Regions from separate parts of the Kocuria sp. BT304 genome, predicted to be linked through region 1. Evidence: riboswitches for the same ligand, from Rfam matches in the RefSeq annotation. Region 1 holds a riboswitch; the other holds the start of a gene.

Region 1 (7,297 bases):
CGCGGGCACCCCGAGGTGGGCCGGGACGCGACCGGCCGGGCTGTGGCGTGGACCACCCGGATGTGCGGTGACAGGCGACGACTGTGAGATACTGCCAGTGGTCGGCCCTCGCCCGCACGCGAGGACACCGGCCCGGCAGGAGCACCGACCACCATCGGAGCGGACCCGCGGCTCTCACAGGATCGAGCGCGTCCGCACCGGTTCAAGTTCGCGGTCCCACGGACCCAGCGACTCGGGCATCCGCCGGCCCGCGGACGGCGCGCGTGACACATGCCGCGCCCGTGGGTACGACACCGACTTCCGGCGGCCGTGTGGAGAACACCGGCTCGACCGACCGAGCACACCTCGGGCCCGGGTGCGGACGGTGCCCCGAGCAGGAGCACAACTTCACATGGAACCTGAACAGGACACCTCCGCACTGACCCCCGGGTCCGCCACGGGTGAGACCCCCACCGCGTCGCCGCAGGACGACGCCGCCGCGCAGCCCGCCGCCGCACAGGGCACCGAGCCCGCCGCCCAGGACGTGCAGGACCCGCAGGGCACCCGCACCTCGCCGACCACGGACGGGGACGCACCGGCCCCGGACGCCGAGACACCGCACGCCACCTCCGAGGAGGAGGCCACCGCGGCCCCGGTCGACGGCACGAGCGACGCCATCGCCATCGCGGCCGCCATCGACGCCGGAGAGCTCCCCACGGCGCCCGTCACGCCGCCGGAGGAGTCCACCACGGCACCGGACACCGCGGCCGCGGCCGCCGCGCAGTCAGCGGGCAGCAGCTCGGACGAGGCCGCCGCCTCGTCGGCCCCCGAGCCGCAGAACGCCGCGTCCGAGGACGGCGCCGCCGCCGACAGCACCGACTCACCCGCCGCCGAGGACGCCCCGGCGGCGGAGGGCACCGAGCCCCCCACGCAGCAGGACTTCGGGGCCTTCGGCCCGGGCGCGTCCCTGCTGTTCCGGGCGCCGGACCCGGACGAGATCCGCCGTGCCGCCGAGGCCCAGAAGGCCCGGCTGCGCGTGGCCGCCCAGGAGCGGGAGGCCGCCCGCGGGGACCGCGACGAGGACGACGACGCGAGCGTGTCGAGCAAGCGGCGCCGACGGCGTCGTCGTGGTGACGAGGACATGGAGCTCGTGGACGACTCCGACGGCTCCGTGACCCGGGTGCGCGCCCCGCGCGGTGCGTCCGAGGGCACCAGCAGCGACGAGGTCACCGGGGTCAAGGGCTCCACGCGCCTCGAGGCCAAGCGCCAGCGCCGCCGCGAGTCCCGCCAGTTCGGCCGCCGCCGCCACGTGATCACCGAGGCCGAGTTCCTGGCGCGCCGCGAGTCCGTGGAGCGCACCATGCTGGTCCGCCAGAAAGAGGACCGGATCCAGATCGGCGTGCTCGAGGACGGCATCCTCGCGGAGCACTTCGTCTCCCACACCACGCAGGACTCACTGATCGGCAACGTGTACGTGGGCAAGGTGCAGAACGTGCTGCCGTCCATGGAGGCCGCGTTCGTGGACATCGGCCGCGGGCGCAACGCCGTGCTCTACGCCGGCGAGGTGGACTGGGACGCCGCCGAGATGGGGCACAAGCCCCGCAAGATCGAGAACGCCCTGAAGTCCGGGGACACCGTGCTCGTGCAGGTCACCAAGGACCCCGTGGGCCACAAGGGCGCCCGGCTCACCAGCCAGGTCTCCCTGCCCGGGCGCTACCTCGTGTACGTGCCCGGCGGCTCCATGACCGGGATCTCCCGCAAGCTCCCGGACGTCGAGCGCCAGCGGCTCAAGAAGATCCTCAAGGACCGGCTGCCCGAGGGCGCGGGCGTGATCGTGCGCACCGCCGCCGAGGGGGCGTCCGAGACCGAGCTGACCAACGACATCAACCGGCTGCGCTCGCAGTGGGAGCAGATCCAGGAGAAGGCCGGCTCCACCAAGACCCTCGCCCCGGAGCTGCTCTACGCCGAGCCGGACCTCACCATCAAGACCGTCCGGGACGTGTTCAACGAGGACTTCACCGCCATGGTGGTCCAGGGCGAGCAGGCGTGGGACAACATCGAGGCCTACGTGACCTACGTGGCCCCGGACCTGCTGGACCGGCTGCAGCGCTGGACCGAGGACGAGGACCTCTTCGAGCACATGCGCGTGGAGGAGCAGATCCAGAAGGCGCTGGAGCGCAAGGTGTTCCTGCCCTCCGGCGGCTCGCTCGTGATCGACCGCACCGAGGCCATGACCGTGGTGGACGTCAACACGGGCAAGTTCACCGGTTCCGGCGGCAACCTCGAGGAGACCGTCACCAAGAACAACCTCGAGGCCGCCGAGGAGATCGTGCGCCAGCTGCGGCTGCGGGACATCGGCGGGATCATCGTGGTGGACTTCATCGACATGGTCCTGGAGTCCAACCGGGACCTCGTGCTGCGCCGGCTCGTGGAGTGCCTGGGCCGCGACCGCACCAAGCACCAGGTGGCGGAGGTGACCTCCCTGGGTCTCGTGCAGATGACGCGCAAGCGCATGGGCACGGGGCTGCTGGAGGTGTTCTCCGAGCCGTGCGAGGAGTGCGCCGGGCGCGGCGTGCTGGTCCACGACCACCCGCTCAAGGGCCGCTCCACCGCGTCCGCCCCGGACCACCGCGGCAACCGCAACGACCGCAAGCGCTCGCGCCAGAAGCAGCAGCACCAGCCGCAGGAAAAGCAGCCCTCGCCCGCGCGCTCCAAGAGCCCGGACGAGCAGCAGGCCCGGGACGAGGCCGCGCGCACCGCGTTCGCCACCATCGCCGCGGCCTCCTCGCACGAGGACGACGCCGCCCAGCACGGTTCCCGGGACGCGGCCGCGTCCTCGGGCAGCGCGTCCGGTGCCGCGGACTCCGCGCGAGACCACCAGGCGGCGGGAGGCCCCGGGGACGAGAGCCACGGCGAGTCCGAGGGCGGACGCCGTCGCAAGAAGCGCCGGGGCAAGCGCAGCCGTGGCCGCACCCAGCAGGGTGAGGATGGCGGTTCGTCGCAGGAGACCTCCCGCGAGGACCACACCCAGGGCCAGGACGGCGGCGCCGCCTCGCAGCTGACCATCGGCGGCGAGGTCGTCGAGCTCCCGCAGGGCCACCAGGACCGTGGCACGGCACAGGAGTCCCTAACCCTTGACTCGCTCTCCGCGGCGTTCTCCGGTGAGGACACTTCGGGCGAGGAGACCTCCGGCGGCGACCGTTCCGGATCCGGGTCCCGTTCGGGTGGTGCGGGCCGTCAGCGCCGCGGCCGCCGGGTGGCCACGGCCCCCGGCGCCGCCACGGGCGCGCGCGGCTCCGCCGAGGACGCCGACCGCTCCTCGGACTCCCAGGGCGGAAAGTCAGGGGCGGGGCAGGACAGCGACACCCAGCGGGACCAGTCCGGAGGCGGCCGGTCCAGGAACGGCGGGGCGGGCAACCGCCAGTCCGGGAGCGGTCGGTCCGAGGACGACAAGACCGGACGAGACCAGTCCGGGCGCGACCAGTCCGGCAGCAGCCGCTCCGGTGGTGCCGGGACCGCGCCCAGCGCGGCCGGTCAGAACGCACCGGGTGCCGCGGGGCAGGCCGCCCCGAGCACCCCGGCCAGGCGGCGTCGTGGTTCACGCCGTGCGGTGGCACCCGCCGCCGCACCGGGCACCGCGAGCGTGGAGACGCGCGAGTACGAGGCGTCGGCGGGGGCCGCGAGCCGTTTCACCGCCGAGGCCACCGCGGTGCGCACGGCGCCCTCGGACGGGCAGCCGACCATCGTGGGGGTGGGCGTGAAGGCCCAGGACATCACCATGACCCCCAAGGCGGACTGAGACCCGCGCGACGACCGCCACCGTGTGGCGTCGTGCACGGCCCGGCCACAGGAGCGCTCGGAGGAATCCGGGCGCTCCTGTGGCATGATCGGGCACGGACACGGGGTGCCGCCCAGCGGCTGAGAACACACCCGTCGAACCTGATCTAGCTCGAACTAGCGAAGGGAATGTCGTGATCGCCACGTCTCCTGCCCCCGCCCCGCGCGTCCTGTCGATCGCCGGAACGGATCCCACCGGCGGCGCGGGCCACGCCGCGGACCTGAAGTCGATCGCCGCGATGGGCGGCTACGGGCTGAGCGTGATCACGGCGGTGGTCGCGCAGAACACCCGGGGCGTGGTGGACGTGCACACCCCGCCCGTGTCCGTGCTCCAGGCGCAGCTGGACGCCGTGGCGCAGGACGTGGAGCTGGACGCCGTGAAGGTGGGCATGCTCGGCTCGGTGGAGACCATCGAGACCGTGGGCCGCTGGCTGGCGGCCGGACGTGCCCCGGTGGTTGTGATCGACCCGGTGATGGTGGCCACCGCCGGGGGCCGGCTGCTGGAGCCCGACGCCGAGGACGCCCTGCGCGGGATCCTGCACCACGCGGACCTCATCACCCCCAACCTTCCCGAGCTGGCCGTGCTCGCGGAACGGCCCGTGGCCACCACGTGGGACGAGGCCCTCGCGCAGGGCCGTGCCGTGGCGGAGACCTTCGGCACGCGCGTGCTCGTCAAGGGCGGGCACCTCGCGGGGGACACCACGCCGGACGCCCTCGTGGTTCCCGGCCGGGCCGAACCCGCCGCGCAGTACGCGGGAGCGCGCGTGGTCACCCGCAACACGCACGGCACGGGCTGCTCGCTGTCCTCCGCGGTGGCCACGGTGGTGGCCCGCACGGGGGACTGGGCGCAGGGCATCGACACCGCCCGCCAGTGGCTGCGCGGGGCGCTGCGCGCGGCGGACACCCTGCACGTGGGCCACGGCAACGGCCCGGTCCACCACTTCCACCACGTCCAGGACCTCGTCACGGACCCCACCTTCTTAGCCGGGGCGTGCGCGGAGGACGCCGCCGGGCTGGGCTCCGGGCAGGGGCGGCCGTTCACGGACGAGCTGTGGGACGAGAGCGCTCCGGTCCGGGAACGGATCGCGGCGCTGCCCTTCGTGGTGGCCCTGGGGGACGGCACCCTGGACCGGGAGGCGTTCGAGTTCTACCTGGACCAGGACATGCAGTACCTCGAGTTCTACTCCCGGGCCCTGGCGCTGCTGGCCGCCTCCGCACCGGACGAGGACTCCCGTGAGCTGTTCGCGAGCGCGTCCGCCGCCGTGGTCACGGGGGAGTCCGCCCTGCACCGCGCGCGGCTCGGGGACCGGAAGCCGCTGCCGCCCTCGGAGACCACGAGCGCGTACGCGGACTTCCTGCTCGCGCGCACGGGACAGGACGGCTTCGCGGTGGGGGCCGCTGCGGTGCTGCCGTGCTACTGGCTCTACGCCCACGTGGGCTCGGAGCTCTCGGCGCGGGCCCGGGCCGCGGGGCTGGACGGGCACCCGTACGCGGACTGGCTGCAGACCTACGCGGACCCCGCCTTCCAGGCCGCCACGGAGGCCGTGCGCGAGATCGTGGACCGGGCGGCGTCGAGCGCGGACCCCGCCACCCGCGAGGCCATGCGACGCGCCTACCTGCGGGCCTGCCGGCTCGAACTCGCGTTCTTCGACCAGTCCGCGCAGCGCGGCGGGCAGGGCGCGTGAGTGGCGTGACTTCCGGGGATCAGGTACTCTGGGCTGTCGGTGCCGGACACCGGAGTGCGTCGTAGTCATTCCCACGCGCACGGAAAGCGGCACACTCGGGTGAACATCCTGTTTTGATGCGATAGCCACGCGGAATGCGGTCGGTCATGAACCACTGCGGCGTGATGTCTCGACATTCGCAGTCCTCCAGGAGTGCACCCGACCAATACACGCAGTCCATAGATGTCGAGAGAAGTGAGTTCCCAAGTGGTGTACGCGATTGTCCGCGCAGGCGGCCGCCAGGAGAAGGTTTCCGTAGGAGACCTCGTGACCCTTGACCGCGTCGCCGGCGAGGCAGGCAGCACCGTAGAGCTTCCTGCGCTGCTGCTGGTCGATGGGGACAAGGTCACCTCCGACTCCAAGACCCTGGCCGACGTCAAGGTCACGGCCGAGATCATCGAGGACCTGCGCGGTCCCAAGATCTCGATCATGAAGTACAAGAACAAGACCGGCTACAAGAAGCGTCAGGGTTTCCGCGCCGAGCTGACCACGGTCAAGATCACCGGCATCGACGCCTGATCCGGTCCCCCGTACATTTCCAACGAAGGTAGGCACACACCATGGCACACAAGAAGGGTGCGAGCTCCACTCGCAACGGCCGTGACTCCAACGCCCAGTACCTGGGTGTCAAGCGCTTCGGCGGCCAGTCCGTCAACGCCGGCGAGATCATCGTCCGCCAGCGCGGGACCCACTTCCACCCGGGCCTGAACATGGGCCGCGGCAAGGACGACACCCTGTTCGCCCTGGCCGCCGGTGTCGTCGAGTTCGGCACCCGTCGTGGCCGCCGCGTGGTCAACATCCAGACCGCCGAGTAGTAGATTCTTCGGACCCCTGGGTCCACCCGCCGCCACGTCCACGTGGCGACGACCACTGGAGGGTGGGCGCGTCACGCGCTCACCCTCTAGTCTTTTGAGCACAGCACCGGTCCGCCCGCGCCGCGGACGACCACGACCTCGAGGAGCCACGTGGCCAGTTTTATTGATCGCGTCATCGTCCACGCCACGGGCGGCAACGGCGGCCACGGCTGCGTGTCCGTCAAACGTGAGAAGTTCAAGCCCCTGGGCGGGCCGGACGGCGGCAACGGCGGGGACGGCGGTTCCGTGATCCTGCGCGTGGACGGGCAGTCCACCACGCTGCTCGGCTTCCACCACGCGCCCCACCAGAAGGCCCCCAACGGGGAGCCCGGCAAGGGGGACATGCGCCACGGCTTCAAGGGTCAGGACCTCGTGCTGTCCGTGCCGGACGGCACCGTGGTCAAGGACCGCGAGGGCAACGTGCTCGCGGACCTGCTCGGCGAGGGCAGCGAGTACGTGCTGGCCGCGGGCGGTCAGGGCGGGCGCGGCAACGCGGCTCTCGCGTCCCCCAAGCGCAAGGCCCCCGGCTTCGCGCTGCTCGGCACCCCGGGCGAGGAGCAGGAGGTGGAGCTCGAGCTGAAGTCCATCGCGGACATCGCGCTCGTGGGCTTCCCCTCCGCCGGCAAGTCCAGCCTGATCGCCGCCATGAGCGCGGCCCGGCCCAAGATCGCCGACTACCCCTTCACCACGCTCGTCCCCAACCTGGGCGTGGTCCAGGCCGGGGACACCCGCTTCACCGTGGCGGACGTGCCCGGGCTGATCCCGGGAGCCTCCGAGGGCAAGGGGCTGGGCCTCGAGTTCCTGCGCCACGTGGAGCGCTGCGCCGCCCTGGTGCACGTGATCGACTGCGCCACCCTGGAGCCCGGCCGGGACCCCCTCACGGACCTCGACGCACTGGAGGAG
Region 2 (7,297 bases), 1.0 Mb from region 1:
CGAGCCCAGCCAGCGGCCCAGTCGGGTGAGGTCCTGGGCGAAGGCGGCGGCCTGTCGGGCCTCGTCCGGGAGGTCGTCCTCGGGGGCGTTGCCGGAGACGGCCCGCCCGGCGTCGTCGACGGTCCGTGCGGCGTCGAGCGCGCGCCGTGAGGCGGTGTCAGCGGGGGCGATGAACCGGTGGATCTCGTGCCCGGAGTGCTGCGACGCCACGTGGTCCGCCGGTTCGAAGGCCGCGAACCACGCGAGGGGGACGGCGTAGGCGGCCTCGCGGGTGTAGACGGGTTGGAAGGCCTCCGTGGAGGTGGCCCGGGCGGCGTCCTCGACCTCGCGTTCGGGGACGAGGAGGGGCAGGAGCTGGGCGCTGTCCTCGTTCTCCGCCGCGGTGAACAGACGCAGGGAGCGGCGCAGCCTCTGGGTGGGGTGGAACACTGGGAAGTCCCCGGGGTGGTTCGGGGACGCACCGGGAACAGGCCCCGGGGAGCCCGAAGTGTCCGCGGACCCCGAAGCGCCCGGAGCCCCCGCGGAACCTGACGCACCTGCAGCGCCCGAGGCGCGAGCGGCCCCCGGACGGCCCGGAAAACCGGAAGCGCCCGCAGCGCCGGGGGCACCCGCAGAACCCGAGGCACCCGCGGCGCCCGGGGAACCGGAGGAACCCGACGGCCCCGCTGCACCCGGCACCCCCAGCAACCGCCACGCGCCGGCCGGTGCCGTGGAGAACGGCATGGTCCACAGGGGTTCGCGGGCCGGGGGCAGCAGGGACTGGGAGGTGTCCGTGAGGCGGGCGAGCTGCTCCGAGAACTCGTGCACCCCGCCGGTGAAGGGGTCCAGGGCGCGGGGGATGCCAGGCGCGTAGTGGGCGTCGAGGTCCTGCTGGGGCACGTAGACGCGCAGCGCGAACCGCACGGGCGGGCCCGTGATGCTGCGGTACGCGCTGCCCGCGTTGATCAGGGGCACGGGATCAGTCGATCTCGATCACGACGGGCGCGTGGTCCGAGGCGCCCTTGCCCTTGCGCTCGTCGCGGTCGATCCAGGCGTCCTGCACGCGCGCGGCCAGTGCGGGGGAGCACAGCTGGAAGTCGATGCGCATGCCCTCCTTCTTGGGGAAGCGCAGCTGCTTGTAGTCCCAGTAGGTGTAGACGCCGGGGCCGGGGTGGCGCGGGCGCACGACGTCCTGGTAGCCGGCGTCCTCGATGAACGCGTGGAATGCCGCGCGCTCGGGTTCGCTGACGTGGGTGTAGCCGCCCTCCTTGAAGAGCTGGATGTCCCACACGTCGTCGTCCTGCGGGGCCACGTTCCAGTCGCCCACCAGGGTGATCTGCGCGTCCGGGTCCTCCTGCAGCCACTGCTTGGCATGGCCCTCCAGCACGCGCAGCCACTCGAGCTTGTACGGCATGTGGGGGTCGTCCAGGCCGCGGCCGTTGGGCACGTAGAGGGACCACACGCGCACACCGCCGCACGTGGCGCCGATCGCGCGGGCCTCCTGCGCCGGCTCCTGGCCGGGCTTGCCGAACGTGGGCTGGTCCGGGAAGGTGCGCTGCACGTCCGTGAGCCCCACGCGGGAGGCGATCGCCACGCCGTTCCACTGGTTCACGCCGAAGTGGGCCACCTCGTAGCCCGCGAACTCGAACAGCTCCCACGGGAAGTTCTCGTCCTTGGCCTTGGTCTCCTGGATGGCCAGCACGTCCACGTCGGAGCGGTCGAGCCACGCCTCGATGCGGTCGGCGCGGGCGCGGATGGAGTTCACGTTCCACGTGGCGATTCTCATGGGCTCCACCGTAGCCATCCGCGCCGCACCGGAGAAACCGGTGCAGTGCGCTCCGCACGGGTCGCCGTCCGGGGACTTCCACCGGAGCCCCAGCCGTGGCACGGCACCCCCGTGAACGCCGGGCAGTAGGGTGGCGGGATGAGTGCTTCGCGTGTGCTGTCCGAGATCAGAGAACGCCGGATCGTCGTCAAGGCGGCGGGGATCGGCGCGGGTTCCCTGCTGGGGGCACAGGCAGCGGTGGTGGCCTCGCTCGCGGGCATCGACTGGTGGAAGCAGCGCGGGCGCAAGCAGCGTGACGCCCCCCGTCCGGGAACGTACACGGCCCAGGTCCAGGACTCGGAGCTGACCATCTACACCTCGGGTGAGGACGTCTACGAGGACATGCTGGAGGCCATCGACGGCGCCGAGCGCTCCGTCCACATGGAGACGTTCATCTGGAAGAACGACGAGATCGGGCAGCGCTTCCTGGACGGCATGAACCGTGCGGCGGAGCGCGGCGTGGACGTGTTCGTGATCTACGACGGCTTCGCCAACCTGGTGGTCCCGCAGACTTTCTACCGCTTCGACAGCAAGGTCCACGTGTTCCGCATGCCGTTCCTGCGGCGCCCGTTCTGGAAGGGGCCGCTGCGGTTCTCCGGCCTGAACCACTCCAAGATCCTGGTGGTGGACGACGAGATCGGTTTCGTGGGCGGGTTCAACATCGGGTCCATGTACTCGCGGCAGTGGCGGGACACCCACATCCGGGAGGTCGGCCCGGCGGTGTGGGGGCTGCGCAACGCGGTGGCCACCGTGTGGAACGAGGACCGCGAGCCGGGCACGGCCATCGAGTGGGTTCCGCCCAAGAGCTGGGACCCGGAGGTCCGGGTCAACGCCAACCTGCCCATCCAGATCGTGTATCCCATCCGCGAGATGTACATGAACGCGATCGACCGGGCGCAGGACCACATCTGGATCAACACCCCGTACTTCATCCCGGACCAGCAGGTGCTCGACACCCTCCTGGACGCCGCGGCCCGCGGGGTGGACGTGCGGATCATGGTCCCCAAGGACTCCAACCACATCCTGGCGGACTGGGTGTCGCGCGGCTTCTACGGCCAGCTGCTGCGCGGCGGGGTGACCATCCTGCTGTACGCCGCGAGCATGATCCACTCCAAGACGGCCACGATCGACGGCGAGTGGTCCACCGTGGGCACCGCCAACCTGGACCGCCTCTCCCTGTCCTTCAACTACGAGACCAACGTGGAGATCGTGGACCCGGACTTCGCCGCGCAGATGGAGAAGGTGTTCCTCGCGGACAGCGAGCACTGCGAGGAGCTCACCTCCCCGCGCTGGCGGGACCGTCACCCCATGGCGCGCGTTGCCGAGGTCCTGCTGGTCCCGCTGCGCCCCCTGCTCTGACATCCCCGCCGGACGACGACGCCGCACGGCCGGCTCCCGCGCGCCCGTCCCCGGACCGCCGCCGCCCTCGCGGAACCCTGCACCCCCCAAGATCGGGCTCCCCGCCCCAGCAATAAGCCCCCCACCCCAGGGTTAAGTGCAGGTTTTGCCCCTCAGGGGCCGAAAAGTGGCAAAAGCTGCACTTAAGAATGTGGGCGGGGGCGCTGGCGAGGTTGTGGCCCCCGGGAAGGGGCGCGGCGGCGTCGTCGTGCGGCGGGTGTCAGCCCAGCGTGAGGTGACCGCGCAGCGTGGTGGCGGTGTACTCGGTGCGGAACAGGCCGCGGCGCTGCAGCTCGGGGACCACGAGGTCCACGAAGTCCTCGAGCGAGTCCGGCTGCACGGATGGCATGAGGTTGAAGCCGTCCGCCCCGCCGTTCTCCAGCCACTCCTGCATTTGGTCCGCAATCGACTCCGGGGTGCCCACCATGGTGCAGTGGCCCCCGCCAGCGGCCAGGCGCCCGAGCAGCTGGCGGACCGTGGGGTGCTCCGCCTCGACGATCCGCAGGATGGTCCCGTAGCGGCCCTGCGGCCCGGTGAACTCCTCCAGGGGCGGCAGCGGGGGCACGGGCGCGTCCAGGTCCCAGGCTGAGCAGTCCTGCTCCACGAACGTGGAGAGCTGCGCGAGGGACTGCTCCACGGGCAGCAGCCGGTCCACGCGGTCCTGCTTCTCCTGCGCCTCCTCGTGCGTGCGGCCCACATAGGTCACGAGTCCGGGCATCACGGCCACGGACTCCGGATCGCGCCCGGCCCGCGCGACCTCTGCCTTGACCGAGGAGTAGTACTCCTGGGCGGCGGGGAGGTCGTAGGCCACGGCGTAGATCCCCTCCGCGTAGTCCCCGGCCAGGGCCTTGCCGGGGCCGGACGCACCGGCCTGGAAGAGCACCGGCTCGCCCTGCGGGGAGCGCGGGACCGTGAGGGGTCCGTCCACCAGGAAGTGGCGGCCCTCGTGGTCCAGGCGGTGCAGCTTGGAGGGGTCCGCCCACCGGCCCTCGGGGTCCGCGGTGACGGCGTCTTCGTCCCAGCTGGCCCACAGGGCGCGGGCCACCTCCACGAACTCGCGGGCGCGCTCGTAGCGCTCGTCCTTGGGCGGCATGGCCCGGTAGCCGTGGTTGCGGGCTTCCGCATCCCACATGGAGGTCACCACGTTCCAGCCCGCCCGGCCGCCCGAGATGTGGTCCAGGGACGCGAGCATCCGGGCCGCGTGGAACGGGGTGAAGAACGTGGAGGAGACCGTGCACACCAGGCCGATGCGCTCGGTGGCGCGCGCCATCGCGGACAGCGCGGTCAGCGGTTCGAGCGACCAGTGGGGTCCGCCGGACACGTCGCCCACGCTGTGGCCGTCCGCGAAGAACACGGCATCGAACAGGCCGTGCTCGGCGGTCTGCGCGAGCTCCTCGTAGTAGGTGATGTCCGTGAGGCGGTGCACCGAGGAGTTCGGGGCGCGCCACGCGGCCTGGTGGTGGCCGGCGCCGTAGAGGAACGCGTTGAGGTGGAGGCGGCGGGCCGGTGCGGTCGTGGGCGACGACGCCGCAGCCGCCGTCCCGAGCGTCGGCCCGGCTTCGGGGGTGGTTGCCGACGCCGCGCCCCCGGCAGGTGCCGTGCGCGCGGGACCGGGCTGGGCGGCGTCGTCGTGCGGAGAGGGGGCGGCCATGTCAGTCCATCACCAGCCCGCCGTCGACCACCAGGTTCTGGCCGGTGACCCCGCGGGACCAGTCCGAGGCGAAGAACAGGGCGGTGTCCGCGAACTCCTCGGGGGTGGTCACGCGGCCCAGGGGAGTGCCGGCGGCAATGAAGTCGAAGACCTCGTCCGGGGTGGCGGCGCTCGCGTCCGTGGTGCGCAGCAGGCCGCCGGAAATCATGTTCACCGTGATGCCCTGCGGGCCCAGATCCTTGGCGGCGGTGCGGGTGAGGGAGAGCAGGGCGGCCTTCGCGGCGGTGTAGTCGTGGTAGGGGACCACCGGGTTCTGGAAGAGGTTGGTGCCGATGTTGATGATGCGCCCCTCACCGGCCTCCGCCATGCCCGGGGTGACCGCCTGCATCACGTTGAGGGCACCCACCACGGCGCCCTCGAACTGCTGGGTCAGGTTCTCCGCAGTGAGGGTGTCCAGGGTGGGGCGGGCATCGCCGTTGAAGCTGAAGTCCACCAGGGCGTTGTTCACCGCCACCGTGATCGGCGCGCTGAAGTGCTCCCGGGCCCGGGAGACCATGTCCCGCACCTGCTGGGCGTCGGTCACATCCGCCTGGACCGCGAGTGCCCTGTCCTCCCCGAGTTCGCTGACCAGCGCACGGGCCCGCTCCTCGCTGGAGTGGTAGTTCACGACGACGCGCGCGCCCTCGCGCGCGAACGCCCGGCTGAGGTGCTCCCCGAGCCCGCGGGCTCCCCCGGTGACCAGGACAATGATGTTCTCGATCCGCATGCTCACTCCTGTGGCTCACGGCGAAGAAAGCGGTGCACCCCCGAGCGGGAACCCCGTGACATCCCTTCGCCAGTACTAACTGGACAGGTTCGACGGGTGTCATCTCAGCCGCTGCGGTCCTCTGTCTGCCCGCCCGGTGGGCGGGGAGGGTGGCGGCACCCCGTGTCACTGGTGGCCAGTGTAGACGGAGCCGCTCAGCCTCATGGCAGCCGCCCCGCGTGCGCCGCCCAAAAGCGCACTGCTACCCTTGCTGGCTGGTGTGCCGGGAAGTCTGGTCGGCGGTAATGAGCGTGATGCCCGTCGACACTGGAGTGATCCATGCCCCCGCACCACAGCACCACCCCTGCCCACGTTGAGCCCGGAACCCCGGGAACCGTGGTGCAGGCAGAACCCTCCGGCTTCGTCTCGGAGCCCGGTTTCTTCAACCATCCTGAGCCCCCGTGCGAGCCCGACCACCCCTCGGGCGGCCTCTTCTCCCGCCTCCAGGACGTCCTGCGCCGCGAGACCGTGGCCGGCATCCTCCTGGTGGTCGCCGCCGTCCTCGCCATCGTCTGGGCCAACTCGCCCTTCGTGGAGAGCTACTTCGCCCTCCGGGACCTGAAGGTCGGCTACGAGCCGTGGCACCTGGACCTCAGCCTGGGGACGTGGGCCGCGGACGGGCTGCTCGCCGTGTTCTTCTTCCTCGTGGGCCTGGAGCTCAAGCGCGAGTTCGTCGCGGGTGATCTGCGGGACCTCGGGAAGGCGGCGGTGCCGGTCGCGGCGGCCGTGGGCGGCGTCGTCGTCCCGGCTCTGATCTACGCGGGCGTTAACCTCGGCAGCCCCGAGACCCTGGGCGGTTGGGCGATCCCCACCGCCACGGACATCGCGTTCGCGGTGGCCGTCCTCGCGATCGTGGGCTCGCACCTGCCCAGCGCGCTCCGCCTGTTCCTGCTGACGCTCGCGGTGGTGGACGACCTGCTCGCCATCACCATCATCGCGGTCTTCTACACCGACGAGGTGCACGTGCTCCCGCTGCTCCTCGCGCTCGTCCCGCTGGCCGTGTTCGGGCTCCTGGCGCACCGCTTCCCGCGCTTCTTCGCGCACCGCACGTGGGCCGCCTGGGCGATCCTGGTGCCGCTGGCCGTGATCACGTGGGCCCTGGTGCACGAGGCCGGGATCCACGCCACGGTCGCGGGTGTCCTGCTCGGTTTCGTCGTCCCCGTCCTCGCGGGGAAGGCCTCCGGGGAGCCCGTGGAGCTCGCCGAGCACCTGGAGCACCGCGTCCGGCCACTGTCCGCCGGGTTCGCGGTGCCGGTCTTCGCGTTCTTCTCCGCGGGCGTCGCGGTGGGCGGCTGGGACGGATTGACGACGGCGCTCGCCGTCCCCGTCACGCTCGGCATCATCGCGGGCCTCGTCCTGGGCAAGCCCCTGGGCATCATGGGTGCCACGTGGCTCACCACCGTGCTCACCGGACGCAAGCTGGACCCGACCTACCGGTGGATCGACCTGGTGGGGATCGCGCTGCTGGCCGGGATCGGGTTCACGGTGTCCCTGCTGATCTCGGAGCTCAGCTTCGACCCGGCCGCGGACGCCGGGGACCAGGCCAAGGTGGCCGTGCTGACCGCCTCGGTCCTGGCGGCCGTGCTGGCCGGCGGTGTCCTGGCGGTCCGCAACCGCCGCTACCGCAGCGCGTCACCCC

Evidence for each region. Region 1 has a riboswitch for thiamine pyrophosphate ahead of DNL27_RS06130 (bifunctional hydroxymethylpyrimidine kinase/phosphomethylpyrimidine kinase). Riboswitches for the same ligand answer to the same signal wherever they lie in the genome.
Region 2: it holds a riboswitch for thiamine pyrophosphate, as region 1 does, so the genes downstream of both, DNL27_RS01445 (3-oxoacyl-ACP reductase) here and DNL27_RS06130 (bifunctional hydroxymethylpyrimidine kinase/phosphomethylpyrimidine kinase) in region 1, are expected to answer to the same signal.

Annotation. Positions count from the first base shown of each region.
Region 1 covers NZ_CP030039.1:1,356,206-1,363,502, forward strand. Annotated here, with positions in the region: gene DNL27_RS06125 (Rne/Rng family ribonuclease) at 392-3,778, shown strand; TPP riboswitch at 3,870-3,963, shown strand; gene DNL27_RS06130 (bifunctional hydroxymethylpyrimidine kinase/phosphomethylpyrimidine kinase) at 3,951-5,501, shown strand; gene rplU (50S ribosomal protein L21) at 5,748-6,059, shown strand; gene rpmA (50S ribosomal protein L27) at 6,101-6,355, shown strand; gene obgE (GTPase ObgE) at 6,506-7,297, shown strand, end outside.
Region 2 covers NZ_CP030039.1:317,615-324,911, forward strand. Annotated here, with positions in the region: gene DNL27_RS01425 (hypothetical protein) at 1-954, opposite strand, end outside; gene DNL27_RS01430 (exodeoxyribonuclease III) at 959-1,765, opposite strand; gene DNL27_RS01435 (phosphatidylserine/phosphatidylglycerophosphate/cardiolipin synthase family protein) at 1,904-3,163, shown strand; gene DNL27_RS01440 (LLM class flavin-dependent oxidoreductase) at 3,423-4,853, opposite strand; gene DNL27_RS01445 (3-oxoacyl-ACP reductase) at 4,855-5,619, opposite strand; TPP riboswitch at 5,664-5,792, opposite strand; gene nhaA (Na+/H+ antiporter NhaA) at 5,938-7,297, shown strand, end outside.